One region of the Pseudarthrobacter sp. SL88 genome, then DNA from elsewhere that is predicted to be linked to it. Evidence: predicted binding sites of a transcription regulator. Region 1 holds the regulator's gene; each other region holds the start of a gene.
The links. The regulator HrcA, encoded in region 1, represses chaperone genes, less so after heat shock. The targets are predictions, from matches to a motif close to TTNGCACTCGNNNNNNNCGAGTGCNAA.
Positions count from the first base shown of each region.

Region 2: groL (chaperonin GroEL) is a predicted target of HrcA. The motif match lies at 3,608-3,634, and genes of this name have one in related genera.
Region 3: OVA06_RS03295 (Hsp20/alpha crystallin family protein) is a predicted target of HrcA. The motif match lies at 6,519-6,545, and genes of this name have one in related genera.

Region 1 covers NZ_JAPPRD010000001.1:1,787,507-1,797,169, reverse strand. Annotated here, with positions in the region: gene OVA06_RS08270 (PhoH family protein) at 1-552, opposite strand, end outside; gene OVA06_RS08265 (GerMN domain-containing protein) at 929-1,882, shown strand; gene OVA06_RS08260 (16S rRNA (uracil(1498)-N(3))-methyltransferase) at 1,875-2,648, opposite strand; gene dnaJ (molecular chaperone DnaJ) at 2,651-3,778, opposite strand; gene hrcA (heat-inducible transcriptional repressor HrcA) at 3,860-4,873, opposite strand; gene OVA06_RS08245 (DUF3097 domain-containing protein) at 5,086-5,937, shown strand; gene OVA06_RS08240 (DUF4870 domain-containing protein) at 6,057-6,476, shown strand; gene hemW (radical SAM family heme chaperone HemW) at 6,552-7,781, opposite strand; gene lepA (translation elongation factor 4) at 7,807-9,663, opposite strand.
Region 2 covers NZ_JAPPRD010000001.1:3,121,676-3,131,338, forward strand. Annotated here, with positions in the region: gene OVA06_RS14100 (ribonuclease HI family protein) at 1-140, opposite strand, end outside; gene OVA06_RS14105 (ABC transporter substrate-binding protein) at 396-1,706, shown strand; gene groL (chaperonin GroEL) at 1,796-3,430, opposite strand; gene OVA06_RS14115 (ABC transporter substrate-binding protein) at 3,720-4,991, opposite strand; gene OVA06_RS14120 (cold-shock protein) at 4,991-5,197, opposite strand; gene OVA06_RS14125 (LytR C-terminal domain-containing protein) at 5,383-6,027, opposite strand; gene OVA06_RS14130 (DUF3263 domain-containing protein) at 6,072-6,425, opposite strand; gene OVA06_RS14135 (uracil-DNA glycosylase) at 6,557-7,327, shown strand; gene OVA06_RS14140 (siderophore-interacting protein) at 7,342-8,181, shown strand; gene OVA06_RS14145 (threonine/serine ThrE exporter family protein) at 8,265-9,663, opposite strand, start outside.
Region 3 covers NZ_JAPPRD010000001.1:726,471-736,133, forward strand. Annotated here, with positions in the region: gene OVA06_RS03260 (hypothetical protein) at 1-261, opposite strand, end outside; gene OVA06_RS03265 (acetate kinase) at 402-1,562, shown strand; gene OVA06_RS03270 (GNAT family N-acetyltransferase) at 1,571-2,197, shown strand; gene OVA06_RS03275 (NAD(P)/FAD-dependent oxidoreductase) at 2,181-3,377, opposite strand; gene OVA06_RS03280 (DUF2945 domain-containing protein) at 3,382-3,588, opposite strand; gene OVA06_RS03285 (S9 family peptidase) at 3,751-5,988, opposite strand; gene OVA06_RS03290 (hypothetical protein) at 6,215-6,412, shown strand; gene OVA06_RS03295 (Hsp20/alpha crystallin family protein) at 6,619-7,041, shown strand; gene OVA06_RS03300 (ADP-dependent NAD(P)H-hydrate dehydratase) at 7,270-8,223, opposite strand; gene OVA06_RS03305 (histidine phosphatase family protein) at 8,201-8,977, opposite strand; gene OVA06_RS03310 (alkaline phosphatase D family protein) at 9,121-9,663, opposite strand, start outside.

The sequences.
Region 1 (9,663 bases):
GCTGACTTCCTTCTGCTGAAGGGCCTGGACAGCCTTGGCCATGGCCAGGTACGTCTTGCCGGTTCCGGCGGGGCCGATGCCGAAAATGACGGTGTTGTCATCGATGGCGTCGACGTAGTTCTTCTGGTTCAGCGTCTTGGGCCGGATGGTCCTGCCCCGGCTGGAGAGGATGTCGTGCGTCAGCACATCCACGGGGTTCTGGAGCGACTGGCTCCGGAGCAGTGCCACCAGCTGCTGCAGGACCGCGGGGGTGATGACAGTGCCGCGTGCCACCAGCCCGCGGACTTCCTGGAGGAGCCGCATGATCCGGGGAACGTCGCCGGCCGGGCCGCTGAGGGAAAGTTCGTTGCCGCGGACGTGGAAGTTGACGTCCGGGAACTGCTCCTCGATGTACCGCAGCGCCTCATCGTGGCTGCCGAGTGACTGGACCATCTGATCGGAATTGTCGAAAAGGACTACCTCGGTCCGGACGCCGGGAAGGGTGTGGGGAAATTCCCCGGCAGTGCCCTCTCCCGTGTTGAGCCGGCGCTTTCCGTTGGCTGATTCAGTCATGGTGCTGGCCCGCAGGCCTGTGGTCCCCTCGAGGTAGTTTCTACTGTCGTCCCGGTCCGGGAAACCAGTGCCAGGTTTCTGCGCTCCGTGATCCTTTTATCTTACGCCAGCGCACCCTGCCCTTCGGCAAAGCGGAACAGAGGGAGACCGTAGGCGGCCACACGCACGAGGGGACAGGGAGCAGCTGCGCCCACGCAGTATCGGTCATTAGGTATCAACTTCATATCGTCCTCATATCGTTCCCGTTGCAGTTGTGCCCCATGGCCGGAACCGGGCAAATCGCTTCGCCGGGCTGTGCAATGCTGGAAATCCAGCCACGGCTGTGACATTGGGCCGACCGGGGAACGGCCCTCACGACAGGAAAGGAAAGGCACAAGTGCCGGATACCGTTGCGCCCCGCCGGGCAGGTCGACACGTGGGCCGCGCCCGCGCGTTCGTGCTGGCAGGTGTCCTGACGGCCGTGCCGATCCTTGCCGGTTGCGTAGCAGAACCTGGCCCCTCCCCCACGGGCACCCTCATGACCGGGCCTGCGACCACGGGAAGCCCGGAGCCGCCTTCCACCAGCGCCCCGCTGGAAACCACGCAGTCGTCCAACAAGGCGCCCGTTTACTGGATAGGCCGCAGCAGCAGCAACGTCTTCCTGTACAGGGAGTTCCGGGACGTGCCTGAACAGGAGAACCCGGTGACGCGCGCACTGCGTGCCATGATGTCCGATAAGCCCCTTGACCCTGACTTCTTCACCCCGTGGCAGAACCCCGGCAAGCTGGCCACCTCGATTTCCGGCAAGGACGTCATCACCGTCGATGTCTCCGAGGACGCCTTCAACAGCAACCTGGATGCGGACATGGCCGCCCGGGCAGTCCAGCAGCTCGTCTACACGGCCACTGCTGCCGCAGCCAGTTCCGGGTTGATCGACTCCGGCCAGCAGATCCGGGTACGGATCCTTGTGGACGGCCACACCGACTACATGGCTTTCGGGCAGGTTCAGCTGGGCGCCCTGATGACCAGGACGGCGGGCCTGGTGGCTCCTGTCTGGATCATCGATCCCCAGGAAAGCTCCGAAGTGGCGGACGGCAGTGTCAAAATCACCGGACGCAGCACATCGGCGGGCGGCAAGCTTCGCTGGCAGATCCTGCGGACCGGGGACAACGGCGCCAAGGCGCCCTTCCTCACCGGCGAAACCACGGCGTCGTCGGAACAGGGGCAGGCAGGAGTGTTCACGCTGGCCCTGACCCTCCCCGCCGGGGACTACGAACTGAGGGTCGCCCAGGCCGGGTCCGACGGCGGGCCGGACCAGTTCGAGGACAACCGGTCCTTCAAGGTCAGGTAGCGTCCCAGCGCCCCAGGATGTCGCTGGAGAGCACGACGGCGGCAGGACCGGCCGTGGATGAGCGCAGCACGTGGTGGCCCAGAAGGCCCGTGACGGCTCCGCGGTCGCAGAGGCGCGTCACCTCCCGTGGGCTGATTCCACCCTCCGGGCCCACGATGAGGAGCACTTCACGGGTTCCGGTGCCGCTGGCACCGTCCCAGCCTTCCAGCACAGAACGGAGGGGCCGCACTGCGTCTTCGTGCAGGATGACTGCCAGGTCCGCGGCTTCCACGGCGGCAGCAAGTGCAGCGGTGTCGACGGCGGGACGCACCTCAGGGATCCATGCCCGCCGCGCCTGCTTGGCGGCAGCGCCCACCACGGACTGCCATTTGGCGTGCGCCTTGGCGGCCCGGTCACCTTTCCATCGCACGATGGAACGTTCGGACTGCCAGGGAATGACGGCGTCGATGCCCAGTTCAGTGGCGGTCTCGATGGCGAGCTCATCGCGGTCGCCCTTGGCGAGGGCCTGCACCAGCACCAGTCGGACACTGGGGCGGGCCTCCTCCACCAGGGCACCGCACCGCACCGTGAGGCGGGTGCCTGCGGCCTCGGCCACCGTCCCGCTCATGCGGGTACCCGCGCCGTCGACGATGTCCACGGCTTCGCCCGCCGCGAGGCGCTTTACGGCAACAGCGTGGCGTGCCTCCGGCCCCTCCAGGACAAACTCCATGCCCTCCTCCAGCCCGTCAAGGGATCCGGCGGAGGCAAAAAAGACGGGGTTGCTCACCGCTACAGGTTACCCAGCCGGTCCCGCAGCTTCGCGAACATCCCGCCGCTGGCAGCGAGCTTGCCTTCGGTGATCTGTTCTCCGCGGAGCTTGGCAAGCTGCCGGAGGAGCTCCTCCTGCGCTGCGTCGAGCTTGGCCGGCGTTTCCACCTGCAGGTGCACCTTCAGGTCGCCGCGGCCGTATCCGCGCAGGTGGGTGACGCCAAGGCCGCGGAGGGTGATGATTTCACCGGACTGGGTGCCTGGCTTCACGTCGATGTCCTGGGTTCCGTCGAAGGTCTCCAGGCTGACGTCGGTGCCCAGCGCCGCCGCCGTCATGGGAATGTTCAGGGTTGCGTGCAGGTCGTCGCCGTCCCGCACATAGGTGGCGTCGTTGTTGACGCGGACCTCTACGTAGAGGTCGCCGGAGGGGCCGCCCGCGGGGCCGGCCTCGCCCTGTCCGGTCAGCTGGATGCGTGTTCCGGTTGCGACGCCGGCGGGAACCTTGATGGTCAGGGAGCGGCGGCTCCGGATGCGGCCCTGGCCGCTGCATTCATTGCAGGGGTCCTTGATGACCGTGCCGAAACCCTCGCAGGTACCGCACGGTGCAGCGGTCATGACCTGGCCGAGGATCGAACGGACAGCGCGCTGGACCTGGCCACTGCCCCCGCAGATGTCGCAGCGTTCGGGGTGCGTCCCCGGACGGCAGCATGACCCCTCACAGGTGGGGCAGGTGACTGCAGTGTCCACCTCAAGTTTTTTGTTGACGCCGAAGACAGCGTCCCGCAGTTCGATACGGACGCTGATGAGTGCATCCTGGCCGCGGCGGACCCGTGAGGCGGGTCCGGAGGATCCCCCGGCGCCGAAGAACGTGTCGAAGATGTCCTGGAAGGCAAAGCCCTGGCCGGCGTAGCTTCCGCCACCAAATCCGTTGTCGGTGCCGTTCTCGTTGCCGGTGGTGTCGTAAACCCGGCGTTTCTGCGGATCGGAGAGGACTTCGTAGGCGTGCGTCACCGCCTTGAAGCGGTCCGCCGCATCTTCGCCCGGGTTGACGTCAGGGTGGAGTGTCCGGGCCAGCTTGCGGTAGGCCTTCTTGATTTCTTCTCCGGTGGCTTCCGGTGAAACTCCAAGGACGTCATAGTGGCTGCTCAAAGTTCGTATCTCTTCCTTGTTGTACTGCCTGCGGTGGGGCTGCCGTGCGGGCCCGGCGGCTGTGGTGCCGGGCCGGGCCGGTCAGGGACCCAGGATGCGGGAAAGGTAACGGGCAACTGCCCTGACGGCCGCCATGGTGTTGGGATAGTCCATCCGGGTGGGACCCAGGATGCCGATCTTGGCCACGCTGTCCGGACCGTAGCCGGTGGCCACGACCGACGCTTCGGCCAGGCCGTCGTAAGGGTTTTCGCGGCCGATGCTGACGGCCACGCCACGGTGGTCCTGCGCCATGTCGCTCAGCAGCCGCAGCATCACCACCTGTTCTTCCAAAGCTTCCAGCACGGGGCCGATGCTCAGCGGAAAGTCGACATTGGACCGGGCCAGGTTGGCCGTGCCGGCCATGACCATCCGGTCCTCGCGACTGCTGTGCGCGAGTATTTCCAGGGCGTGGGCCAGCGACTGCGCCGCCTGCCGCTCCCCCGGACTGACAGAGGAGACGACGGCGGGAAGGGCCTGCGCCAGCCGGGCCAGCGGTGTTCCGGCCAGGGTTCCCAGGAAACGGCTACGCAGCGCGGACAGCGCTTCGTCCGCGAGGTCCTGCCCGGCGTCGATGACGCGCTGCTCCACGTTGCCGCTGTTCGCGATCAGGACCACCAGGACCTTGCGCGGCGCCAGCAGGACGAACTCGATGTGCCGGATCAGCGCCCGGCTGAGGTGGGGGTACTGGACCACTGCCACCTGGTTGGTCAGCTGGGACAACAGCCGCACGGTGCGGTCGAGGACGTCGTCAAGGTCGTCGGATCCCTCCAGGAGGGACTGGATGGCGCGCCGTTCGGCTTGCGAGAGCGGCTTCACGGCCGAAATTTGGTCCACGAACAATCGGTAACCCTTGTCCGTGGGAATCCGGCCGGCGCTGGTGTGCGGCGCCGTGATGAGGCCCTCGTCCTCAAGCGCCGCCATATCGTTCCGGATGGTGGCACTGGAAACGCCCAGGTGATGCCTTTCCACCAGGGCCTTGGAACCTACCGGCTCGCGGGAGTGGACGTAGTCCTCCACGATGGCCCGCAGTACTTCAAGCTTGCGCGGCTCACTCACACTCCACCTCCATCCAGTCGGGGTGGATCAGCCACCCGTTCCTTCCTGCCAGTCTGCACGCACTCGAACATGCACTCGAACTGTTAGCGCTCGAATTGTTAGCACTCGACATGCCTAAGTGCTAACAGTCTATTATGCCTTGGCCCGTTGTTAGCATTGGTACCGCTCCGGGCGAAATTCCGGGACAAGACCTACGGCGAGGCGGAGTGACCATGGATTACCAGAATTGGGGCCCGAGGGACATGTCGGCTCCCGCCCGTACACAACTGCCGGAAGTGCCTGTGGAACGGGGCATGGTGCTCGAAGACGTACAGTCCGGATGGGTAGGGGCCGTCACCCGGGTGGAAAAGTCCGGCGGCATGCACGTGGTGGCCCTCGAAGACCGGCGCGGAAAGTCGCGGACCTTCCGGCTGGGATTTGGGTTCCTCCTCGAGGGCCGTGCCATCAGGCTGATGCCACCGGCACCCCGGCCCGCAGCGGGCGGCCCGTCAGCCGGGCGCACCGCCTCAGGTTCCGTACGTGTCGCAGGCCAGCGCGCGCAGGTGGCCAAGGCGAGCCGCATCTGGGTGGAAGGCAAGCACGACGCCGAACTCGTCGAGAAGGTATGGGGAGACGACCTCCGGGTGGAGGGCATCGTCGTCGAACCCCTGCATGGCATCGACGACCTCGCCGGGGCGGTAAAGGAATTCAGGCCCGGCCCGGGCCGTCGGCTGGGCGTGCTGGTGGACCATCTGGTCCCTGACTCCAAGGAATCCCGCATTGCTGACGCTGTCATGGCCGGCCCTGGCGCTGCTGGCAACGTCCTGATTGTCGGCCACCCCTATGTGGATGTGTGGCAGGCCATCCGGCCTTCCGTGCTGGGCATTCCGCAGTGGCCGTCCGTACCGCGGGGCCAGGACTGGAAAACCGGGATCCTCAAGGCGTTCGGCTGGCCGCACTCCACGAAGGAGGACGTCGGGCTGGGATGGCAGAAACTGCTCGGCGCCGTCCATACCTACGCGGACCTGGAGGCTTCACTGCTGGGCCGGGTCGAGGAAGTCATCGACTTCCTCACAGCACCCTGACGGACGCCGGACCGGCAAACACCAGTATTCTTGATACTGCGGTGCCCCGCGATCCGCAGGGGCGCCGAAGCACCAACTGCATCCCCAGCATCAATTTGCACTTTTCGAAGGAACAGACTGTGGCAGAAAACGCACGCGAGCACAGGGACGGCCAAAGCAGCACCGGCCGTTCCGAATACCACGGCGTCCCCGCGAATGCGCTGCCGCTCACGGCCAGCGAAGACCGGCAATGGGCCACCCTGGCACACTTCGGCGGGATCCTGGGCTGCGTCCCCGCCCTGCTGATCTTCCTCATCTTCCGCGACCGGGGGCCCTTCACGGCCCAGGAGTCGAAGGAGGCCCTGAACTTCAGCTTGCCGCCCACCATCGCAGCGGTAGTGGCGAACATCCTGGTGTTCATTCCCGTGGTCGGAAACATCTTTGCCGTGATCGCCACGTTGATCTGGATTGCCCTGACGTGCTTTTCGGTGGCGGCCGGCATCCACGTCAACCGCGGCCAACCGCACCGGTACCAGTTCAACCTGCGCTGGATCAAGTAGTCCCGCCGGCTCCCTGCCCCCGCAAGCCGGTCCGGGGACCTCTTCGGCCCTGGGCCCACCCGCAGCATCCCAGCCCTAGTCGGGCAGGATCCGGCGTACCACCGCGTCGGCCAGGAGCCGGCCCTTCAGCGTCAGGACCAGCGTCCCCCGGAATGCTGCGCCCGGATCCACCAGCCCCTCAGCAATGAGCCCGGCGATCTGGTGCCGCCCCACTGTATCCAGGCTTGCCACTTCCAGCCCGGACTGGAGGCGGGCCTCAAGCATGACCCGCTCCACGTTCCGGGTCTCTGCGTCCAGGGTTTCGCGTCCGGCGGCCGGAGAGTTCCCCTGCACCAGCCGGCCGGCATACGCGGCAGGATGCTTCACGTTCCACCAGCGCACGCCGCCCACATGCGAGTGCGCGCCCGGCCCGATTCCCCACCAGTCGTCGCCGCGCCAGTAAGCGAGGTTGTGCCGGCAGGCCTGTTCCGGCGTGCGTGCCCAGTTGCTGACCTCGTACCACTCCAGGCCTGCAGAGGTGATCAGGCGGTCAGCGAGCTCGTACTTGTCTGCGTGATCGTCGTCGTCGATGCCCGGGACCTCGCCGCGCCGGATCTGCGCCGCCAACTTGGTGCCGTCCTCAACGATCAGCGCATAGGCGCTGATGTGATCCGGTCGATAGGACAACGCAGTTTCAAGGGAGAACTGCCAATCGGCCAACGACTCCCCCGGCGTCCCATAGATCAGGTCGAGGCTCACTGCCAGGCCGGCGTCCCGTGCCCACTGCACCACCAGGGGAACCCTGCTCGGTGTGTGGGTGCGGTCCAAAACCTTCAGGACGTGCGGAACGGCGGACTGCATCCCGAATGAGACCCGTGTAAAGCCGGCATCCCTGAGCACAGCCAGGGACTCCGGGGTCACCGAATCGGGATTCGCCTCAGTGGTGACCTCGGCGCCTTCCTCGATCCCCCATTGGTCGATAGCCGTCCGAAGAATCGAAGCCAGGTCTTCGGCGGGCAACAGCGTGGGTGTGCCGCCGCCGAAAAAGACGGTGCTGAGCTTGCGGTCCGGTACACCGGATGCCTTGAGCACCGTAGCCGCAAACGCCACCTCGGACGCTGCCGTACCGGCATAGGCATCCTGCGAGGCACCGCCGCCGAGTTCGGTGGCTGTGTAGGTGTTGAAGTCGCAGTAACCGCAGCGCACGGCGCAGAAGGGGATGTGGACATACAGCCCGAACGCGCGCTCTCCCGCGCCGACGGCCGCCTGCGGAGGCAGGATGCCGTCCGACGGCGCCGGGTCACCAAGGGGAAGTACGCTGGGCATCAGCGGGTACCCCGCTGCGCGGTGGTCACTTCTTTTTGGCCTTGTCCTTCGATTCGTCGGTGGTGAGGGCGGCGATGAACGCTTCCTGCGGCACCTCCACGGTGCCCACCATCTTCATGCGCTTCTTGCCTTCTTTTTGCTTCTCCAGCAGCTTGCGCTTACGCGAGATGTCACCGCCGTAGCACTTCGCCAGGACGTCCTTGCGGATGGCCCGGATGCTTTCGCGCGCGATGATCCTGGAACCGATGGCCGCCTGGATGGGAACCTCAAATTGCTGCCGCGGGATCAGTTCGCGGAGCTTTCCGGTCATCATCACGCCGTAGGCGTACGCCTTCTCCCTGTGCGTGATGGCACTGAAGGCATCCACCTGTTCGCCCTGGAGCATGATGTCCACCTTCACCAGGTCGGCCACCTGCTCGCCGTCGGCTTTCCAGTCCAGTGAGCCGTAGCCACGGGTCTTGGACTTGAGGATGTCGAAGAAATCGAACACGATTTCCGCCAGCGGAAGGCGGTAGCGGATTTCCACCCGGTCCTCGGAAAGGTAGTCCATGCCGCCCATGACGCCGCGGCGTGACTGGCACAGTTCCATGATGGCACCGACGAACTCGTTGGGGGCCAGGATGGTGGCGGAGACCATGGGTTCGCGGACCTCGGCAATCTTACCGGTGGGATACTCGCTGGGGTTGGTCACGCGGACCACCTTCTTGTCCTCCAGGGTCACCTCGTACTCCACGTTCGGAGCGGTGGAAATGAGGTCGAGGTTGTATTCGCGCTCCAGTCGTTCGCGCGTGATCTCGAGGTGGAGGAGGCCCAGGAAGCCCACGCGGAAGCCGAAGCCCAGCGCTGCAGAGGTTTCGGGTTCATACACCAGCGCAGCGTCATTGAGCATGAGCTTCTCAAGGGCGTCGCGCAGTACCGGGTAGTCGGCACCGTCCAGCGGGTAGAGGCCGGAGAACACCATGGGCTTCGCATCGGCGTAGCCAGGGAGCGACTGGGCGGCCGGCTTGGCCAGGTTGGTGACGGTGTCGCCCACCTTGGACTGGCGGACGTCCTTCACGCCGGTAATCAGGTAGCCCACTTCGCCGACGCCCAGGCCCTTGGAGGGTGTGGGTTCCGGGGAACTGACGCCGATTTCCAGGAGCTCGTGGGAGGCCCTGGTGGACATCATCTGGATGCGTTCACGCGGGTGGAGCATGCCGTCCACCACGCGCACATACGTCACCACGCCGCGGTAGGTGTCGTAGACCGAGTCGAAGATCATGGCACGGGCAGGGGCGTCGGGGTTGCCCTCGGGGGCCGGCAGGTCGCGGACAATCTTGTCCAGGAGCGCCTCCACGCCAACGCCCGTCTTGCCGGACACGCGCAGCACGTCCTCGGGATCGCCGCCAATGAGGCTGGCAAGCTCCGCTGCGTACTTTTCCGGCTGCGCTGCCGGAAGATCGATCTTGTTCAGCACCGGGATGATGGCGAGGTTGTTTTCCATCGCCAGGTACAGGTTGGCGAGGGTCTGGGCCTCGATACCCTGGGCCGCGTCCACCAGCAGGATTGCGCCCTCGCAGGCGGCGAGGGACCGTGACACCTCATAGGTGAAGTCCACGTGGCCCGGGGTGTCGATCATGTTCAGCGCATAACTGACGCCTTCCACTTCCCAGGGCATGCGCACGGCCTGCGACTTGATGGTGATGCCGCGTTCGCGCTCAATATCCATCCGGTCCAGGTACTGCGCCTTCATGTCACGCGCCTGGACTACTCCGGTGGACTGAAGCATCCGGTCAGCCAGGGTGGACTTGCCGTGGTCAATGTGCGCGATGATGCAAAAGTTCCGAATAATAGCCGGATCTGTCGCGGCGGGCACCGGTGCGGTGCGGGCCATGGGAGACAC
Region 2 (9,663 bases), 1.3 Mb from region 1:
ACTGCCATCAGCTCGCCCTGGTTGTTGGTTCCGTGGGGCCACCCGCCGGCACGCCAGCACTTGTCATTCACGTACCAGGCCCATCCGGCGGGGCCGGGGTTTCCCAAGGCCGAACCGTCAGCCGCTGCAGTAATCGTCACCGGTCCATCCTGCCAGACCGGCCCGACAATGCCTGAACGCTGCCGGGCGCAGCCGGGACCGCGCAGAAGCGGAAAGTCTTGCAGGATGAAAAAACCATTTCGGGAAAACGTTTACCCAAAAGTATTGACTGCCCCTGACCAACAAGGACACAATCACTGTATCGAATGAGAAAACGCTTTCTCACTGGGGCGAAACGGCACGGATGCCGGCGCAACGCCCGGGAAAGCGCCTAAAGATTTCAGGAAGGCAGATCGATGACGATTCCAACCGTAAGCCGCCGAAGGTTCCAGCTGGGAGCTGCAGCTTTGGCAATTACGCTGCTGGCAACAGGCTGCGGCGCCTCGGGCAGTTCGGGCAGCGGCGACCAGGTCACCCTGCGGTTTGCCTGGTGGGGCAACGAATACCTCAACGCCCAGACAGAGAAGGTCATTGACGCGTTCGAAGCCAGCCACCCCAACATCAAGATCGAGTCCGAGCCCGGCGAATGGGGCGGCTACTGGGACAAGCTGGCCACCAAGACCGCCGCCAACGATGCCCCGGACGTTATCCAGATGGACCAGAAGTACATCGCGGAGTACGGCGGGCGGGGCGCACTCCTTGACCTGTCGAAGCAGGAGGGAGTCGATACTTCAAAGCTGGACAAGGAGGCCCTCGCCTCCGGACAGTACGATGGCGCCCAGTACGGCCTGAGCACCGGGCAGAACGCCTACGTCATCATGGCGAACACCAAAGTCTTTGAAGCGGCCAACGTCCCGGTCCCGGACGATACGAAGTGGACCTGGGACGAGTTCCTGGACATTGCAGCCAAGATCAGCGCCTCCGGTGACGGGAAGACGTATGGCGCGGCCTATGGCAGCAATGAGGCGGACCTCATCATCTGGCTGCGGCAGCACGGCCAGGACCTGTACTCGCAGGACGGGCAGCTGGACTTCGACACCGCCACCGCAGCATCGTTCTGGGAGCGGCTGAAGGAGCAGCGGGATTCAAAGGCCAGCCCGCCGGCCACGGTAGCAACTGAAGACTCCGGCGCGGGCCTTGAAGAAAGCCTCTTCGGCACCAACCGCGTGGGCATGGCCTGGTGGTGGACCAACCAGCTCGGCTCCCTCGAGTCGACCACGGCCAGCCCCATCAAGATGCTGCGTGCGCCCAGCCAGGACGGCGCGTCAGCGAAGAACGGTATGTACTACAAGCCCACCATGTTCTGGTCCGCTTCGTCCCGCTCCAAGCACCCCAAGGAAGCGGCCGCCTTCATCGATTACCTCACCAACAGCCCCGAAGCGGGGGCCATCCTGATGACGGACCGCGGCGTGCCCACCAACGCTGCGATCGTGGACAGCATCACGCCCAGCCTGAAGCCGGCAGACACCACCGTGGTGTCCTTCCTCAAGGACATCGCTCCGGACATCAAGGACGCACCCCCTGTCCCGCCAGTGGGTGCCGGCAGCGTGCAGAACGTGATCAAGCGCTACACCGACGAAGTGCTGTATGACCGGCTGACTCCGCAGGCCGCCGCCGACGCCTTCAAGAAGGAAGTCGAAGGAATGCTCGCCAGCGCGAAGAAGTAGACCCGGCAGCACGGAAAACGAAGAATGCGGCCCCCTCCAAAGAGGGGGCCGCATTCTTGTATCAGCGGGACAGGTCCCGGACGGAAGGGCTAGAAGCCGCCCATTCCGCCCATGCCACCCATGTCGTCGCCGCCGGCAGGAGCAGCGTTCTTCTCGGGCTTGTCAGCAACAACTGCCTCGGTGGTGAGGAACAGGCCGGCAATGGAAGCCGCGTTCTGCAGGGCAGAGCGGGTCACCTTGACGGGGTCGTTGACGCCGGCTGCCAGCAGGTCGACGTACTCGCCGGTGGCTGCGTTGAGGCCGTGGCCGGCGGGCAGGCCGCGGACCTTGTCGACGACGACGCCGGGCTCGAGGCCGGCGTTGAACGCGATCTGCTTCAGCGGGGCGTCGATGGCAACGCGGACGATGTTCGCACCGGTTGCTTCGTCGCCGGACAGCTGCAGGTTGGCGAACGCCTTGGCGCCGGCCTGGATGAGGGCCACGCCGCCACCGGCTACGATGCCTTCCTCGACGGCAGCCTTGGCGTTGCGCACGGCGTCTTCGATGCGGTGCTTGCGCTCCTTGAGCTCAACCTCCGTGGCGGCACCGGCCTTGATGACTGCAACGCCGCCGGCCAGCTTGGCCAGGCGCTCCTGCAGCTTCTCGCGGTCGTAGTCGGAGTCGGAGTTCTCGATCTCGGCGCGGATCTGGGAAACCCGGCCGGCGATCTGGTCGGCGTCGCCTGCACCCTCGACGATGGTGGTCTCGTCCTTGGTCACAACAACCTTGCGTGCCTGGCCCAGGAGTTCGAGTCCAGCCGTTTCCAGCTTCAGGCCGACTTCTTCGGAGATGACCTGGCCGCCGGTGAGCACGGCAATGTCGGCGAGCTGTGCCTTGCGGCGGTCACCGAAGCCCGGAGCCTTGACGGCGACGGACTTGAAGGTGCCACGGATCTTGTTGACGATCAGGGTGGCCAGGGCCTCACCCTCGATGTCTTCGGCGATGATCAGCAGCGGCTTGTTGGACTGCATGACCTTTTCCAGGACAGCAACCAGTTCCTTGACGTTGGAGATCTTGGAGTTGACGATCAGGATGTACGGATCCTCAAGGACCGTTTCCTGGCGCTCAGCGTCGGTGACGAAGTAGGCGGAGATGTAACCCTTGTCGAAGCGCATGCCTTCGGTGAGTTCCAGTTCCAGGCCGAAGGTGTTGGACTCCTCGACCGTGATGACGCCTTCCTTGCCCACCTTGTCCAGGGCTTCGGCGATGAGGGCACCGATCTCGTCGTCACCGGCGGAGATGGAGGCGGTGGCCGCGATCTCTTCCTTGGTTTCGATTTCCTTGGCGGAGTTCAGCAGCTCGGCGGTGACGGCCTCAACGGCCTTTTCGATGCCGCGCTTGAGGGACAGCGGGTCGGCGCCGGCGGCAACGTTGCGCAGGCCTTCCTTGACCAGGGCCTGGGCCAGCACGGTAGCCGTGGTGGTGCCGTCGCCTGCGACGTCGTCAGTCTTCTTGGCAACTTCCTTGACCAGCTCGGCGCCGATCTTCTCGTAGGGATCGTCCAGCTCGATCTCCTTGGCGATGGAAACACCATCGTTGGTGATCGTGGGGGCGCCCCACTTCTTTTCGAGGACGACGTTGCGTCCACGCGGGCCGAGGGTGACCTTAACGGCGTCGGCGAGGATGTTCAGGCCCCGCTCAAGGCCGCGGCGTGCCTCTTCATCAAATGCAATGATCTTGGCCATAACGGCAATAGTCCTTTCGGGACAGTCGTTAAGAATGAACCTCAGCTGCAGTGCCCGCGACGGACGGTTCCTGAACGGCAGCCTCTGTATGCCTCCGCGTGGGAACCTCACTCCAGTAAGGTGTTTCTTCGCTCCTCGGCCGCTGCCGGGCGCCGCCGGCTTAACCGGGCGTTGCCTTTAGCAGTCGGTACGTCAGAGTGCTAACTCAATAATTAGCACTCCCCCGGTGAGAGTGCAAGCGAAAGTGACCACCGGGCCCGCGTTTATGGCCCGTATTCGCCGAGGGCGATCAGCTGCCGCCGCGGCCGGCGGTTTCGCGGCCGGTTGCCGTTGGGATGTTGTCGCTGCCATAGGTAAACACCGTGAAGGCAGCGGAGGTGATATCCCCGTTGGTGTCGAAGGCGATGGGACCTGATTCGCCGTCGTAATTGATGCCGGCCCCTGAGGCGAGGGCGGGCAGGCAGTCCTTGTAGGTGGTGCAGGGCGCCGCGGCAGTGGCTTGGGATTCGGCGGCGGTCCCACCGGAGACGGCCACGAGGTTGGCAGCAATGGAGGGGCCGGCGTCATCCTGCGCTCGCGCCGCCGCCAGGGCAGCGAGGGTTACCGCATCGAACGTTTCCGCAGCATACGAAACATCTTTCAGTCCCTCGTCCACGCCCAACAGGCGGGCCTGGAAGGCGGCGCTGGGAAGCTGACCGGACACTACGGCCCTGGCGCCGTCCAGCGCCTTGGTCCCGAGTTTCGATCCGTAGCGCGCGAACGCTCCATCGCTGAGCAGCAGGCTGGCCCCGGAGAGCCCCGCGTTGTTGAGTTCCGCCAGTGCCCCCTGCGACCCTTCGCGGGCAACCACGACGACGGCATCCGGCTTCGCGGCCCCGGCTTTCCGGGCGGCGTCCCCGGCCTCGCCGGCGGCAAACCCGGCGTTGTCCAGGACCTGCAGCCCGGCCCCTGCGGCGGCGTCGGCAACTGCGGCAGCAACTTCCTTGCCGTAGGTACCCTCCTGGTGGAGGATGGCGATGGTCTTGGCGCCCCCGTCCTTGGCGAGCTTGGCCAGGACGGGTCCCTGCGCAACGTCCGCGGCCGTGGTCCGGAAGTAGTAACCGCCCGATTCGGCGCTGCTGAGGCCTGCGGCGGTGTTGGCGGGCGATATCAGTGGGGTCCGCGCCCGGGACAGGACATCGATAGCCTCGGTGGCGTGGCTTGAATCGGTGGGACCGATCACCACGTCCGCCTTGTCGGAGACCAGCGCGTGGGCCTGCGCGGCGGTATCCCCGCCGGCCTGGACGGGAAGGAGTTCCACGGGCCTGCCCTTATGGCCGCCGGCGGCATTGATTTCGCGGACGGCAAGCTGGGCCGCGGCGAGCTGGGAGGTATTGAGGAAGCTGCTGTCCCCGGTGTTGTCCAGGATCAGCCCTACACGGAGGACTCCGTCGCCGGATGCTTCCACGGTGTCCACACGGGCATTGCCGGTAACTCCGGAGCAGGCACTGAGGGCCAGGACGGCAGCAAGGGATGCGGCAAACACCGGTCGACGGCGGTCCGCTGCGCGGGGAGGATGCATCACCCGGCGGGCCGGACGCTTTCGGCCTGCGGGCCTTTTTCGCCTTCCCCGACTTCAAGTTCCACCCGCTGGCCCTCATCGAGCGCCCGGTAGCCTTCACCCTGCATTGCCGACCAATGCACGAAGACATCCTCCCCGGAACCGTCCACGGTGATGAAACCGTAGCCCTTTTCGGCGTTGAACCATTTGACGGTTCCCAGTGCCATGATGACCCACTCTTTCCGTTGAGACCGGAGGACCCCTGCTGCGGTGCCGAGTCATTGACGTGCATTGCGGGGACCGGGCAGGCGCCTGGATTTCACTCTAGCCAAAGGCTGCCCCGTCCTGCAGGCGGCCGGCAGCGGGTGCGGTAAACGTTATTCAGGCGTGACCGCCGGAATTTTGTCCGGGGTTAGCGGTAGCCGGGCCCCAGGACGACCACCAGCGGCACCTGGAATTCGGTGCTCGCCACTACGGTGGGCACGCCCAGCAGGTTGGCCAGCTCGCGCGCATTGGCTGCTTGGTCCGCCCCGGCGTAGTACACCGTGGAGCCCTGCTGCGGGGCGCCGGCCCAGTTGCCCACCTGCCCCAGCGTCCAGCCTGCCGCCTTCACCGTTCCGCCCACCCGGCTGGCGAGTCCGGATGTTCCGGCAGCGTTGTAAACGGCCACCGGCTGGGTCTTGTCCAGTTCCGGCCCCACCGACGCCGTGGCGCTGGGCTCGGGTTCCGGCTCGGCGGTGCTTTCGGCACTGGGGTCCGTGGATGGCTCGGCCGAAGCCGACGGTTCGGATGCCTTGTCCGCAGCGGCGGAAGGCGTGGCGCCTGTGTCAGCCAGCGGCGCCTCGGACACGACCGCCGAGGCCTGGCTTTCGGTCCCGCCAAGGCCCAGCTTGGGCAGGATCAGGAAGGACACCAGGCCGATGGCCAGGGCCGCAATGCCAACGGCAAGGATGGGCCACAGCCGCACGCGGGACGGTGCGGTCGCCGTCCGGTGGACACCTTGTCGCGATGCTGTCTCCGGGACCTTGTCGAATTCATCGCGGGCGTATTTGGTCATGGTGGGATGGATCCTTGCTGGTGGCTGCTGAAAAGGCGGGCGTCCTAGGCGTCGGATCCCAGTCGCCGCGCAGTGCGTGCACGGTGGCGCGACGTACGTAGTCTACGCAATCGCTTAACCAGCATGGGATCGTGGGCCAGCGCATCTTCCCTGTCGATCAGGGCATTCAACACCTGGTAGTAGTGCGTTGCGGAGAGGTCGAAGAGTTCCCTGACGGCCTGCTCCTTGGCTCCGGCGTACTTCCACCACTGCCGCTCCAGGGCAAGGATCTGCTGCTCACGCTCGGTCAGCGGCGAATCCTTGAGGGTGAAGTCTGCCAACAGTGAGTTGGCCTCGCCGTCTCCCCCGCCGCCCTCCGGCAGGTAACCGGTCAGTTGTTCCCGGGCCGGTTCAGCCACGGCGCACTCCTTCACTGGTTACGGAAAATGTCTCACCCCCATGCTACGGACGAATAACAGCGTTGTCATTTGGCATCCCACTCCGCCCCTGGGCCCGTTCCGCACTTCCGGTGCCCTGCAAGAATGGGACGGTGGCTGAATCAGATGCGTTGTTCGAACTGGAACCGGAGCCCCTGCCCGGCGGTGGATTCGCTGAACTTGCCGGGCTGCCGCTGGAGAGGCTCGTTGCCCCCGACTGGGCAGCCGCCCTTTCCGGCGTGGAAGCCGAACTCCGGAAGGTGCTGGCCTTCCTGGCTGCGGAGGAGTCCGCCGGGCGCCATGTCCTCCCGGCGCCGTCGAACGTCCTGCGCGCCTTCGGCCAACCGCTGGCGGACGTCAAAGTACTGATCGTGGGACAGGACCCCTACCCCACGCCGGGACACGCCGTCGGCCTCTCCTTTGCCGTGGACGGGCAGGTGCGGCCCATCCCCCGCAGCCTTGCCAACATCTACCGGGAACTGGAATCCGACCTGGGCCTGCCGCCGCGGATCCATGGCGACCTCTCCGCCTGGGCCGGCCAGGGCGTGCTGCTCCTGAACCGGGTCATGAGTGTCCGCGCCGGGGCGGCCGGGTCGCACCGGGGCAAGGGATGGGAGAAGGTTACGACGGCGGCAGTCACCGCCCTCGCGGCCCGCACCTCTGCGGACGGGTCACCCCTGCCGCTGGTTGCGGTGCTGTGGGGCAAGGACGCCGAGTCGGTGCGCCCGTTGCTGGCCGGCCGGCCGGCCGTGTCCAGCGCCCACCCCAGCCCGCTGTCGGCATCGAGGGGCTTCTTCGGTTCCCGGCCCTTCAGCGGGGTGAACCGGCTGCTGCAGGAGCAGGGTGCCGAGGCCGTAACCTGGGAACTCCCGCCTTTGCCCTAGCTTAGGCTTGCCTTATGAGCACTGTTCCCGCCGCCGCCGGCGCCCCGAAAAAGAGCCGCCCCCAGGTCACCCTCACGGTACTGAGGAGGGAGTCGTTGTCCCCCCATATGGTGCGGATTGTGGCCGGTGGTGACGGCTTCGGGGATTTCGTGAACAACAGCTTCGCTGACCGGTACGTCAAGATCATCTTCCCGCAGCCCGGCGTGGAATACCCCGCTTCCTTTGACCTGGCCACCATCCGCGAAACCATGCCGCGGGAGCAGTGGCCCACCACCCGCACCTACACCATCCGTCGGGTCGATCCTGAGGCACGCGAGCTTGCCATCGACTTCGTGGTCCACGGGGACGAAGGGCTGGCCGGCCCGTGGGCGGCTGCTGCGGAACCTGGCGACACCCTGACGTTCACTGGCCCCGGGGGCGCGTACAACCCCAACCCCGACGCCGACTGGTACCTGTTCGCCGGTGACGAGGCCGCATTGCCGGCCATCGCAGCGAGCCTGGAGGCACTGCCTGCGGGGGCCACGGGGCTGGCGTTCCTTGAAGTGGATACCGAGGCCGACATCCAGCCCGTTTCTGCCCCGGCCGGAGTGCGGGTCCAGTGGCTGACCCGCAACGGGGAACCGGCCGGTGCCAGCCGCTTGCTCGTGGACGCCGTGGCCGGTGCGGAATGGCTTTCCGGGACGGTGGACGTCTTTGCCCATGGAGAGCGCAGCTACATGAAGGCGCTGCGGGATGTCTTCTTCGCCCAGCGGGGACTTGAGCGCAGCCAGGTATCGCTGTCCGGCTACTGGGCCCAGGGCCGGGTCGAGGATGTCTTCCAGGCGGAGAAGAAGCTCCCCGTCGGTAAAATCTAGCGGCACATCCCGGCGCGAACCGAGCAACAAAAGCGCGCCCCGGGCAGGAGCCCGGGGCGCGCTTTTGTTGGACCTTCCGGAGCCTAGCGGCGCCGGGCTCGCCGGCGTTCGTTGCTGGCCAGGCTGCGGGTGAACGGGCGGGCAAGGGTGTCGCCCAGAACGATGCCGCCCGCGGTGCCCAGGACGATGGCCCCGGCGCTGAGCATCCCGCCGGCACCGAGCAGGATTTCCGATTCCTCGATGGTGAGCACGTACATGGACCGGAAGATCGTCAGGCCCGGCAACAGGATCAGTGCTGCGGGGACTGCCACCACCAGCTGCGGGGCTCCCATGCGCAGTGCCAGCACCCGGGCCAGCAGGCCGATCACCACGGCCGCCAGTGCAGGCGCGAACCGGTCGCCGATGCCCAGCAGTCCGCCGCCCAGCAGCACCAGGTAGCCGATGACTCCCACAGCTGCGGTGGGCAGCAGCAGCTGCCAGCTGGTCTGCTCGGTGATGCCAATGGCCATCACGGCCACCGCCACGAAGATGATGAGGACCCACAGGTCGTAGGCGGGCGGGAACGTTTCGGTGACGTCGATCCGCTGCGCACCGGTCAGCTCGCCCACTACGAAGGCGACGGCGATGCCTGCCACGATGGCGCCGAACGTCAGGAGCGTTGAGAGGAACCGTCCGGCGGCCGTGACGGGGAAGCCGTTGATGGCATCCTGCACCGAGGAGACCAGGCGGCCGGTGGGCAGCAGCAGGAGGATGCCGCCCACCACCACGATGGCCGGCGAGGTGGTAAGGCCGAACTGCCAGAGCAGCAGGGCCAGCTGGGTGACCACGAAGGAACAGCTCGCCGTGATGAAGAAGTCAGGGACGCGCCAGCGTCCCAGCTGGCGGGCCAGGAGGCTGATGCCGATGTTGGCTGCGAAGGCGATGGCGGAGGATACCGGCCCGCCGCCGAGCACGCCCACGAACACAGCGGCGAAGACACCGAAGGCCGAGGTAACCATCCAGCGCGGGAAGGGCTTGGGGCTGGTGATGATTTCGTTGAGGCGCCTGATGGCCTCGTCGCGGCCCACTCCCCCGGCCACGATGTCGGTGACCAGCTGGTGCACCCTGGCCAGGCCGGCGTAGTTGTTGGTCCAGGACCGCACCACGCGCAGCAGTGCGATGGGCGGCTGGTCCTTGGGGGCGTAGTTGATGCCGACGGACTGGTTGGTGATGTCCACTTCGACGTATTTCAGCCCCAGTGCGGCCGTGACGGCGATAATGCTGGTCTCCACTTCGAGGGCGCCGGCGCCGTAGCGGAACATGGTTTCAGCGAGGTGGAGGACAAAGTCCAGGGTCTTGCGGGCCGACGCGTCCACGCCGCTCACCTGGATGGTGGGGTTGGCGTAGGGGCTGCCGGTCAGCCTGTCCACGATGCTCAGCGGCGCGGTGGGAGGGTTCTCGCCCTGCACGAGCCGGCGCAGCATCTTCTTCGCCGCAGCGTTC
Region 3 (9,663 bases), 1.1 Mb from region 1:
GTCGTCGTCCTCTTCCTTGGCCGGCTCATCGGACAGCCCCTGCGGGGTCAGGTCCAGGCCTTCACGGTCCTCGGGCGCCTCGGGGGAGTCCCCGGTTTCGGCGGCCTTGAGGTCTCCGGTATCGTCCAGCGCCGGGTTGGAGCCCTCCACACCGGTAGGGTCCTTGGAACCGGAGCCCCCCTCGGAACCAAGCGGCGCGGTGCTGCTGGATCCGGTGTTGGTGGGATCCTTCTCTTCGTTGGAAGTGGGGTCGTTCGTCATTGGGACAGTCCTCTCGACGTGGTCCAGCCTGTCCGCCGACCATAGGCACAGCCGGGCTGCATGCGCAAGGAAACCCTCCTGTCAGTGCTGCCACCTATAGTGGGGGTTGAACTGCAGAAGCAAGCCCCAGGAGGCCCCGCATGCTCGTGCTCGTCATCAACTCCGGCTCGTCCTCGCTCAAATACCAGGTGCGCGATGTGGCCGCCGGGACGGTGCTGACCGAGGGGCTCATCGAGAAGATCGGCATGGGCAACGGCGGTGGCGGGGACGGCGAAATCGTGGGCCCGCGGGACCATGCCGAGGCGCTGGAACAGGTGGAAGCCGCCATTCATGAAGAGCTGGGCGACCTGGAACTCGGGGCCGTGGGGCACCGGGTGGTGCATGGCGGGGAGCGGTTCGCTGAGCCGGTACTGATCGACAACGAGATCACCCGCGCCATCGAGCGCCTCAACCCGCTGGCACCTTTGCACAACCCCGCCAACGTCCTGGGCATCCGCGCCATCACCAGGAAATGGCCGGACATGCCGCAGGTGGCCGTGTTCGATACCGCCTTCCACCGGACCCTTCCCGAGCACGCCTGGCGCTACGCCGTCCCGGACGAGCTCTACACCAACCACGGCATCCGCCGCTATGGCTTCCACGGCACCTCGCACGAGTACGTCGCGCGCCGTGCTGCTGCACTGCTGGACCTGCCAGTGGAGGAGTTCGACGCCGTCATCGCCCACCTGGGCAACGGCGCCTCCGTCACGGCGATCCAGGGCGGCCACTCCGTGGACACCTCCATGGGCTTCACCCCGCTTGAAGGCCTGGTGATGGGCACCCGCTCCGGCGACCTGGACCCATCCATCCTGGTGTTCCTGGGCCGCGCCGGCTGGACACCCGAGGACCTGGACTCCATGCTCAACCGGGAGTCCGGGCTCAAGGGCCTGGCCGGCAACAATGACATGCGCTCCGTGGTGGAGGCCTCCGAGGACGGCGACGCCAAAGCCGCCATGGCGCTCGCCGTCACCTCCTACCGGCTGGCCAAGTACATCGGCGGCTACCATGTGGCCGTCGGCGGGGCCAAGGCGCTGGTGTTCACGGCTGGCATCGGCGAGAACTCCCACCAGTTCCGGGCGCTGGTCGCCGACCGCCTGGGTGCGCTGGGCATAGAGGTCGACGCCGGCCTCAATGCCGCCCGGTCCAAGGAACCGCGCGTTATTTCCACGCCGCAGTCCGCCATCCCCGTCCTGGTGGTTCCCACCGACGAGGAGCGCGCCATCGCGGAGGCGACGGCCGCCGTCGTAAGTTCCGGCCGGTAGCCGCCCCAATGCCGGACATCGCGCTGCCCATCCGTACCGGGCGCCTGGTCCTGCGGCGCTTCGAGGCCGGGGACCTGGAGGCGTTCCACGCCTACCACTCGCTGGCGGAGACCGCCCGGTTCCTGCCCGGGCCGGCCAAGAGCTACACCAAATCCATGGAGTCGGTGGGGAAATACGCCAACTTCGTCTACGAGAAGGAAGGCGACTGGCTCTGCCTGGCCATAGAAGCCGCAGGGGAGCCGGGCCTGCTGGGGGAAGTGGTGCTCAAGTGGCTTCCGGGCCGCGGCCAGGCGGAAGTGGGCTGGTCCATGGCACCGCAGGCGCGGGGTAAGGGCGACGCCACCGAGGCGGCGGCAGCGGTCCTGGACCTTGGTTTCGGGGAGCTTGGCCTGCGCCGGATCGAAGCACGGCTGGACGAACTCAACACTGCCTCCGCCGCGCTCTGCCGGCGCCTGGGCATGCGGCTGGAGGGCCGCCACGTGGACAAATGGTTCTACAAGGACCAGTGGGCAACGGAGATGATCTACGCGGTCCGCGCGGACGAGTGGCGGGCCGGCGAGTGGCGGGCCGGCGATGTGCCGGTGTCCGCCGACGCGCCGGCCGGGTCCGGCGGGGTCCCTACGCCCGGCCCTTGAGGATGAGGTTCCAATAGACCTGCGGGAAGACGTCGCGGTCCACCACCCAGGACGCCTTGCTTTCGTTCCAGGTGGGGATCCGGGGAATGGTGGGCATGGGCCGGTAGCGGTCGTCGAACTCGGCGAACACTACGGTGTCGCGTGAGACGGTGAACGGGCAGACCGAATAGCCGTTGTACTTCTGCGTGAGCGGCTTTCCTTTCCGGGCGGCCACCAGGTTCTTGGCTACAACCTTGGTCTGCTTGCGCAGCGCCCCGCCGGATTTCGAATTGGTAGTGCCTGCGGCGTCACCCAGCGACCAGACGTTGGGGTACCGCAGGTGGCGGAGGGTCTGCCGGTCCACTTCCACGAAACCGCCTTTGTCCGCCGGTGCCGGGAGGTCGGTGGCCTTCAGCCAGTCCGGCGCGGACTGCGGCGGCACCGCGTTGAGGACGTCGTACTGCAGGGTTTCCTGGCTGCCTGAGCCGAGGCTGCGGATGGTCGCCTCCCGGCGGGCTGCGTCGACGGACACCAGTTCGCTGTCCGTCCGCAGCTCGATGCCGTACTCGGCGATCTTCCGGTCCAGTTCGCGGTCCACCTCGGGCACACCGAACACGGTGGGGTAGGGCTGGACCATCACCACGCGGATCTGGTCCAGGACGCCCTGTTGCCGCCAGTAGTCGCAGGCCAGGTACATGGGCTTCTGGCTGGCTCCGCCGCATTTGATGGGCCCGGCAGGCATGGTGAACACGGCCGTCCCCGAGGTCAGGCCGCTGAGGAGGGTCCAGGCTTTTGATGCCAGCTCAAACTCGTAGTGCGTGGCGCCGTACGGCGAATGGACAGCATCGGCCAAGCCCGGCACGGCGTCCCAGTCGTACTGCAGCCCAGGGCAGACCACCAGCTGCCCGTAGCCAACAGTTGAGCCGGATGCCAGCGTGACCGTGTTGGTGTTCGCGTCCACGTCCACGGCAGCGTCCCGGATCCATTCGACTCCGGGCGGGATCACCGCGGCCTGGCTCCGGACTGCCTCCTTAGCCTGCGCGCGGCCGCCGGCAATGTGCGAGAACAGTGGCTGGTAGAAGTGGTGGTCCTTGGGCTCGATGAGCGCCACGTCCCTGACCCCGTACCGCTCCAGCCGCGCCGCCAGCGACACTCCCGCGTTGCCGCCGCCAATGATGACCACTTCATGCAAAGCGGCCACGGCGCTACTTCTTCTCGGTCAGGGCCGACGCCTTGTGCGCCGCCCGGGCACCGGTCTTGTCCGATTCCACCACGTACTGCGGTTCATCCTTGCTGGCACGGTGGGTGTTGCCGTCCAGCTCGAAATCGCTGGTCTTCTTCTCCACGATCTTGCCGTGCGTCTTGCCCTGGGAGGTGTTCCACTCCACGTGCGTTCCCTTGCTGAGTGACATTGCTGCTCCTTCGGCATCCGGTGGCGGAAAACAACTGCCCAACAATAGTAAGCATGGTGATCATTTATGGATACCCATGGAGGGGGCATCCAGGCGCGGGAGGAAGGCGGGACGTACGACGGCGGCCCCGCGCCGCCGTCGTATGCCCCGCTTCAGGAGGACCTACTTGAGTCCGGCCCCCGGCAGCAGTTCGGTGGCGCCCAGGGAGTCGGCAATGAACGCGTAGTCCCACGCCCGTTCGCGCCACTGCACGTACCGGCCTGAGGCGCCGCCGTGGCCGCCGTCCATCTCGATCTTCATGAGGACCGGCTCGGATCCGGTGGTGCGGTTCCGCAGTTCCTGCACCCACTTGGCGGGTTCCACGTAGAGGACGCGGGTGTCGTTGAAGGACGTCACGGCGGCGATCTTGGGGTAGGGCACTTCCCGCACGTTTTCGTAGGGCGAGTAGGACTTCATGTACGCGTACACGTCGGCGTCGGTTATCGGGTTGCCCCATTCCTCCCACTCGAGGGCGGAGAGGGGCAGGTCCGGGTCCAGGATGCTGGTGAGCGGGTCCACGAACGGCACCTGGGCCACGACGGCCGCGTACTTCTCCGGCGCCATGTTGGCGATGGCGCCCATCAGCAGGCCGCCCGCCGAGCCGCCCAGCGCCGCGATCCGCGCAGGGTCCACCCACCCCGAATTGGCCAGCCAGTCTGTGGCGTCCACGAAATCCGTGAACGTGTTCTTCTTGGTGAGCTTCTTGCCGTCCTCGTACCAGTGCCGGCCCAGTTCACCGCCGCCGCGGATATGGGCGATCACGAACACCACACCGCGGTCCAGCAGCGAGAGCCGCGCGATTCCGAACCCGGGGTCCATGCTCAGCTCATAGGAGCCGTATCCGTACACCAGGCCGGCCGCCGTCGAATCCTGCTTGACGCCCTTGTGCCGCAGGACGGACAGCGGGATGCGCGTGCCGTCCGCCGCCGTCGCCCATTCGCGGGTGGCCACGTAGTCGCTGCCGTCATAGCCGCCCAGGACGGGGCTTTCCTTGCGCAGCAGCAGCTCGCCGGCGGGCTGTTCCGCGGTGGGCAGGACAAAGTCGTAAATGCGCGACGGCGTGAAGTAGGACGTGTAGCCCAGCCGGATGACGGGTGCCTCGTAGTCCGAGCCGCCCACCCCGGCGGTGTACAGCTCCTCGTCAAACGCCGGTTCCACCGGGGCCTGCTGCGCCGGCGTGCCCAGCCCGGCCAGCCCCATCAACTGGACGCGCTCGATGGTGTCCTTGCGGATGGAGGCGATGAGGTGCGTGGACGTGACGCTGGCACCGTTGACGCGGACGTCGTCGGAATGCTCGACGACGGTCTGCCAGGCCTGCTCCGCCAGCGGCTTTGCCAGCTCGGCGGGGTCCGCCAGGCAGATCATGGAGTTGATGGCTCCGCGGTTGTGGGTGAGCAGGATCTTCTCTGCCTTGACGCCGTCCGGGCCTTCGAGCAGGAACGGCTCCGCCTCATACAGGACGCGCTCGTCCCGCGAAATAACAGTGGTGACCTCCTGCGCGGGGTCGTCGAAGCGGAGCAGCCGGGTTTCGCTGTACTCGGAGCAGCCGATGCCCAGGACCAGGTAACGCCGGTCCGAGGAGAGCTCGAAACCGAGCCACATGGCGGTGTCGTCCTCCTGGTAGATCACCGTGTCCTCGCTGACCGGGGTGCCCAGGACGTGCGCCTTCACCTGGTACGGGCGCCAGGAGTCATCCACCACGGTGTAGAAGAGCCGGGTGCCATCAGGGGAGAAGGACACTCCGTAGAAGATGTTTTCAATGACGTCCGGCAGCAGTTCGCCGGTGCGGAGGTCCTTGATCCGGAGGGTGAAGCGTTCGTCGCCGGAGTTGTCCACGGCGTAGGCGTAGAGGGTGCCGTCCACTGTCACGGCGGTGCCGCCCACGGAGAAGAACGGCTTGCCCTCGGCCTCGATGTTGCCGTCCAGCAGGACTTCTTCGCCGGGGATTTCGACTCCGGGTTCCACGGCCGGCGGGGTCCAGTCGGCGATCCTGTCATGGGTGTCGCTGGCGCGGACGCGGCACTGGATGCCGTACTCCTTGCCCTCCACCGAGCGGCTGAAGTACCACCAGCCGTCCTTGCGGTGGGGGACGGAGAGGTCGGTTTCCTGGGTGCGTCCCTTGATCTCCTGGAAGATGGCTTCGCGCAGCGGCTCCTGGTGGGCAGTGACCGCTTCCTGGTAGGCGTTCTCGGCCTTCAGGTGCTCCACCACCTCGGCGGACTCCTTGTCCCGCAGCCACTCATAGTTGTCCACGTAGGTGTCCCCATGGTGCGTCCTTTCGGTGGGCACCTTCTTGGCCACGGGCGGGGTGGCGGCGGACGCTGGCGTGCTGGCGGAGTTCTGCAGCGGAGTGGAGGTCATGGACTCAATATATAGACCGGGCACTTCACCGGGGCCGGCGTTCGCTACCGGGGAAGAAACCCCTGATTCCTTCCGCCACCGGCAGCGGGGAATTCTGGCTGACGCGGATTTCCCGCAGAGGGGGAGTGGGCGCGCGTTGCGGGGAGTAAGGCCTGTCCGGCCGGGGGCGGCAGGCGTATCGTGTTCAGTTCAAGGCACCTACGCCCAGCGTGAGAGGGGAAGATCCATGACCATCCCGCCAGTGCACGAACCGTCGCCGTTCCCGCCGGAGCCCGGTCCGGATCCAACATCGCCCGATCCCACGCAGCCCGGCCACCCCGGCCCGCCGGCGCCCAGCCCGTTCCCCACCCCCGAGCCGCCCGGTCCGTTGCCCGTCCCCGACCCGGGGCCGGCACCCCTCCGCCCTGATCCCACGCGGGACTAGGCGCCAGAACGAACCTGTCGAAGGGGCCCTCTGCAGATGTGCGGAGGGCCCCTTTGGCTTGTCCCGGAGCGTGTACTGAACCGCCGGAAAATTTTCGCCGGACGGGCTTGCATACCTCTGCTGCCGGTGCTAAAAAATCTATATCAGCCACCATAGATCGGCTGAAAACTTACACAGTGTTGGACCACCCTAATGAGGAGGAAGCCATGTTGATGCGAACCGATCCGTTCCGCGAGCTGGACAGGCTGGCCCAGCAGGTCCTCGGGACGGCAGCCCGTCCGGCAGCCATGCCGATGGACGCCTGGCGGGAGGACCATGACTTTGTGGTCGCCTTCGACCTGCCCGGAGTTTCGCCCGAGTCCGTGGACCTGGATGTGGAACGCAACGTGCTGACCGTCCGCGCCGAACGCCCGGATCCCGCCGCCAACAACACCGAACTGATCGCCTCCGAGCGGCCGCGCGGTGTCTTCAGCCGCCAGTTGATCCTCGGCGACACCCTGGACACGGAAAACGTGAAGGCCAGCTACGACGCCGGTGTCCTGACGTTGCGGATCCCGGTTGCCGAGAAGGCCAAGCCGCGCAAGATCGAAATCGAGATGAAGGGAGCCAAGCAGGAAATCGCAGCTTAGGTTCTGCGCCGTCCAAGTTACCGGCGGGGATGCCTTGTGATGGGCGTCCCCGCGGTGTAGAACGGGGGATACCGGGAGGATCCGAACGCGTTGTATCTGCCAGTTTCGGGCGATTGCCACTATGGAACGCCACAGCGCCGGTAGCGCATCGGCAGTTGCGAGTGATCCCCTCCGAGACGGTGGCCCTCCGCGTTGATGCAGGGGGGCCATCCGCTTGCCGGGGCATCGTCAGGTGCCGAGCTCCAGCATCAGCGCCGGCAGTTCGTCGGCGAGTTCGCGGGCCAGGAATCCGAGCGGCCCCATCCTGCTGGCCAGCCGGTCGGCCGCTGCCGCGTGCAGGTGCGTGCCCCAGCAGGCGGCCTGCGCGCCGGTGGTTCCGCGGGCGCGCACACCGGCGATCGCCCCGGCCAGGACATCCCCGCTGCCCGAGGTTCCCAGCCCGCCGTGTCCCGTGGAGATCTTCCACAGCTCGGATTCCTCCGGGCCAACGCCCGGCGGCCGCGCGATCAGCCCCTGGCAGCTCACCACCGCACCGAACCTGCGGGCGATTTCGGCCACGTCCGTTTCCAGATCCTTAGTGTCCCGGCCCAGCAGGATGCCGGACTCGGTGGGGTTCGGAGTCAGGATCAGCCGGCCCCGCCACGGCCCCACCCGGTCCTCCAGCTCCGCGAGCGCGGCCAGCGCGAACGCGTCCAGGACGACGGCGGGGCCTCCTTCGCTGCCGGCCGCGCCGGAGCCGGTACCGCCGTCGTTGTCACGCGCTGCCTCCTCCCGCGCCAGGAGGGCCTCAAGAAGCTCCCGTGCCAGGTCAGGGTCGTCGAGCCCGGGCCCCACCAGGATGGCATCGGCGGAGTCGAGGGAGGAGCCGATCCTGTCCACGCCCTCCGAGGTAACCGATCCGCCGGCGGTCTCCGGCAGTCCGATGGCACCGCACTCCGGCAGGGCGACACCCATCTGGACCGCCACGGATCCGGCCACGGCGAGCGTCAGCTTCCCGGCACCGGCACGCAGAGCGGCGGTGCCGGCCAGCAGCGCAGCACCTGGGGTGGCGCGTGCACCACCCACCACCAGTACCGAGCCACGCGAATACTTGTCCTCGCCCGGGGATGGCAGCCGCCAGTCCCGCAGCAGCGAGGGCGTCACCAGCTCGGGGCCGGAGTCACCGCGGGCGGACACTGGCATCTCCGGCATGTTCGGTGACTTCGACGCCCTGCTCGGCCAGGTGGTCAGCGACGTTGAAGCTCTCCAGCGTCCACGGCCCCGCACCGGACGGCCGCACATACCGGGTCATCGATGCGTTCAGCACCGAGGTACTGGCCGCGAGGTCCAGCAGCTCCTGCTCCGTCATGCCCTCCAGCAGGTAGCGGAAGAGCAGGATCACGGCGTCGTGGCAGACCAGCATCACCCGGTGACCGGTGCCGAGGTTGTTCAGCTCGGCCAGCACGGAGCGGAGCCGGAGCGCCACATCAGCCCAGGACTCCCCGCCCGGCGGACGGTAGTACAGCTTCCCCTGCCAGGACCGCCGTTCGGCTTCCTCCGGGTAGCGCGTCTCAACGCCCACCCGGGTCAGCCGGTCCAGGATGCCCAGCTCACGGTCACGCAGCCGCTCGTCCACCTGCACCTTCACGGACCAGCCGGCAGCCCCCACGGCGATTTCCGCCGTCTGGTGTGCCCGGGCATAGGGGGAGGACACCACAGCGTCCGGCCGGTAGTCCTCGGCGATCCGGGCCAAAGCCGTCCCCAGCGCCGCAGCCTGGTCCTGGCCCACGTCAGAGAGGTTCACGTCGGCATCGCGTGCCGGGACCTCGATAATCTCCGCACCCGCCAGGTGGGCCTCGGTGGCGGCCACGTTGCCTTCGCTCTCGCCGTGCCGGATCAGCAGCAGTTCCACCGCGCCGGCTTCCTGCACCGCTTCCGTCAGTCCGTCGTCGTTCATGAAAATCACTCCCCGTCCGCGTCCGTGCCGAATCCGGAACACTACCAGCGGCCGTACCCACAGGGCCGGAAAGATAAACGGGCGGACGGCGGCGGGGGCGCCCGGTGGCGGAGTCCAGGGTGCCCCGGCCGGCGTCGTGCGTCCTACCGCTCCGGGGTCAGCACCTTGGAGAACACCGTGGCGCCGTTGGCGTTCCGGAGGCTGGCGGTGAAACTGTTGTCCTCGCCCAGCTGGACGTGCCCGAAGAACTGGTTTTCGCCGTCGCGCGGTGATTCGCCCGGGAAGCGGCCTGCTTTGGCGAACACCACCTCGGGACCGAAGGTGCCGTCCATGGAGTTGGGTCCGAACGAGCCCGCGGCGATGGGGCCGGCCACGAATTCCCAGAACGGGTCGAAATCGGTGAAGGCTGCGCGCTCGGGGGAGTAGTGGTGGGCCGCGCAGTAATGCACGTCGGCGGTCAGCCACACCACGTTCTTCACCCGGTTCTTCTTGAAGGCGCTCAGCACCCCGGCGATCTCTAGCTCGCGGCCCAGGGGAGCGCCGTCGTCGCGGTTGGCCAGGCTCTCCTGGTTCACGGCGCCGTCCGGGACGATGATGCCCAACGGCAGGTCGGCGGCAATGACCTTCCACGTGGCCTTGGACTTCGAGACCTCCCGGATCAGCCAGTCCACCTGCTCCTGGCCCAG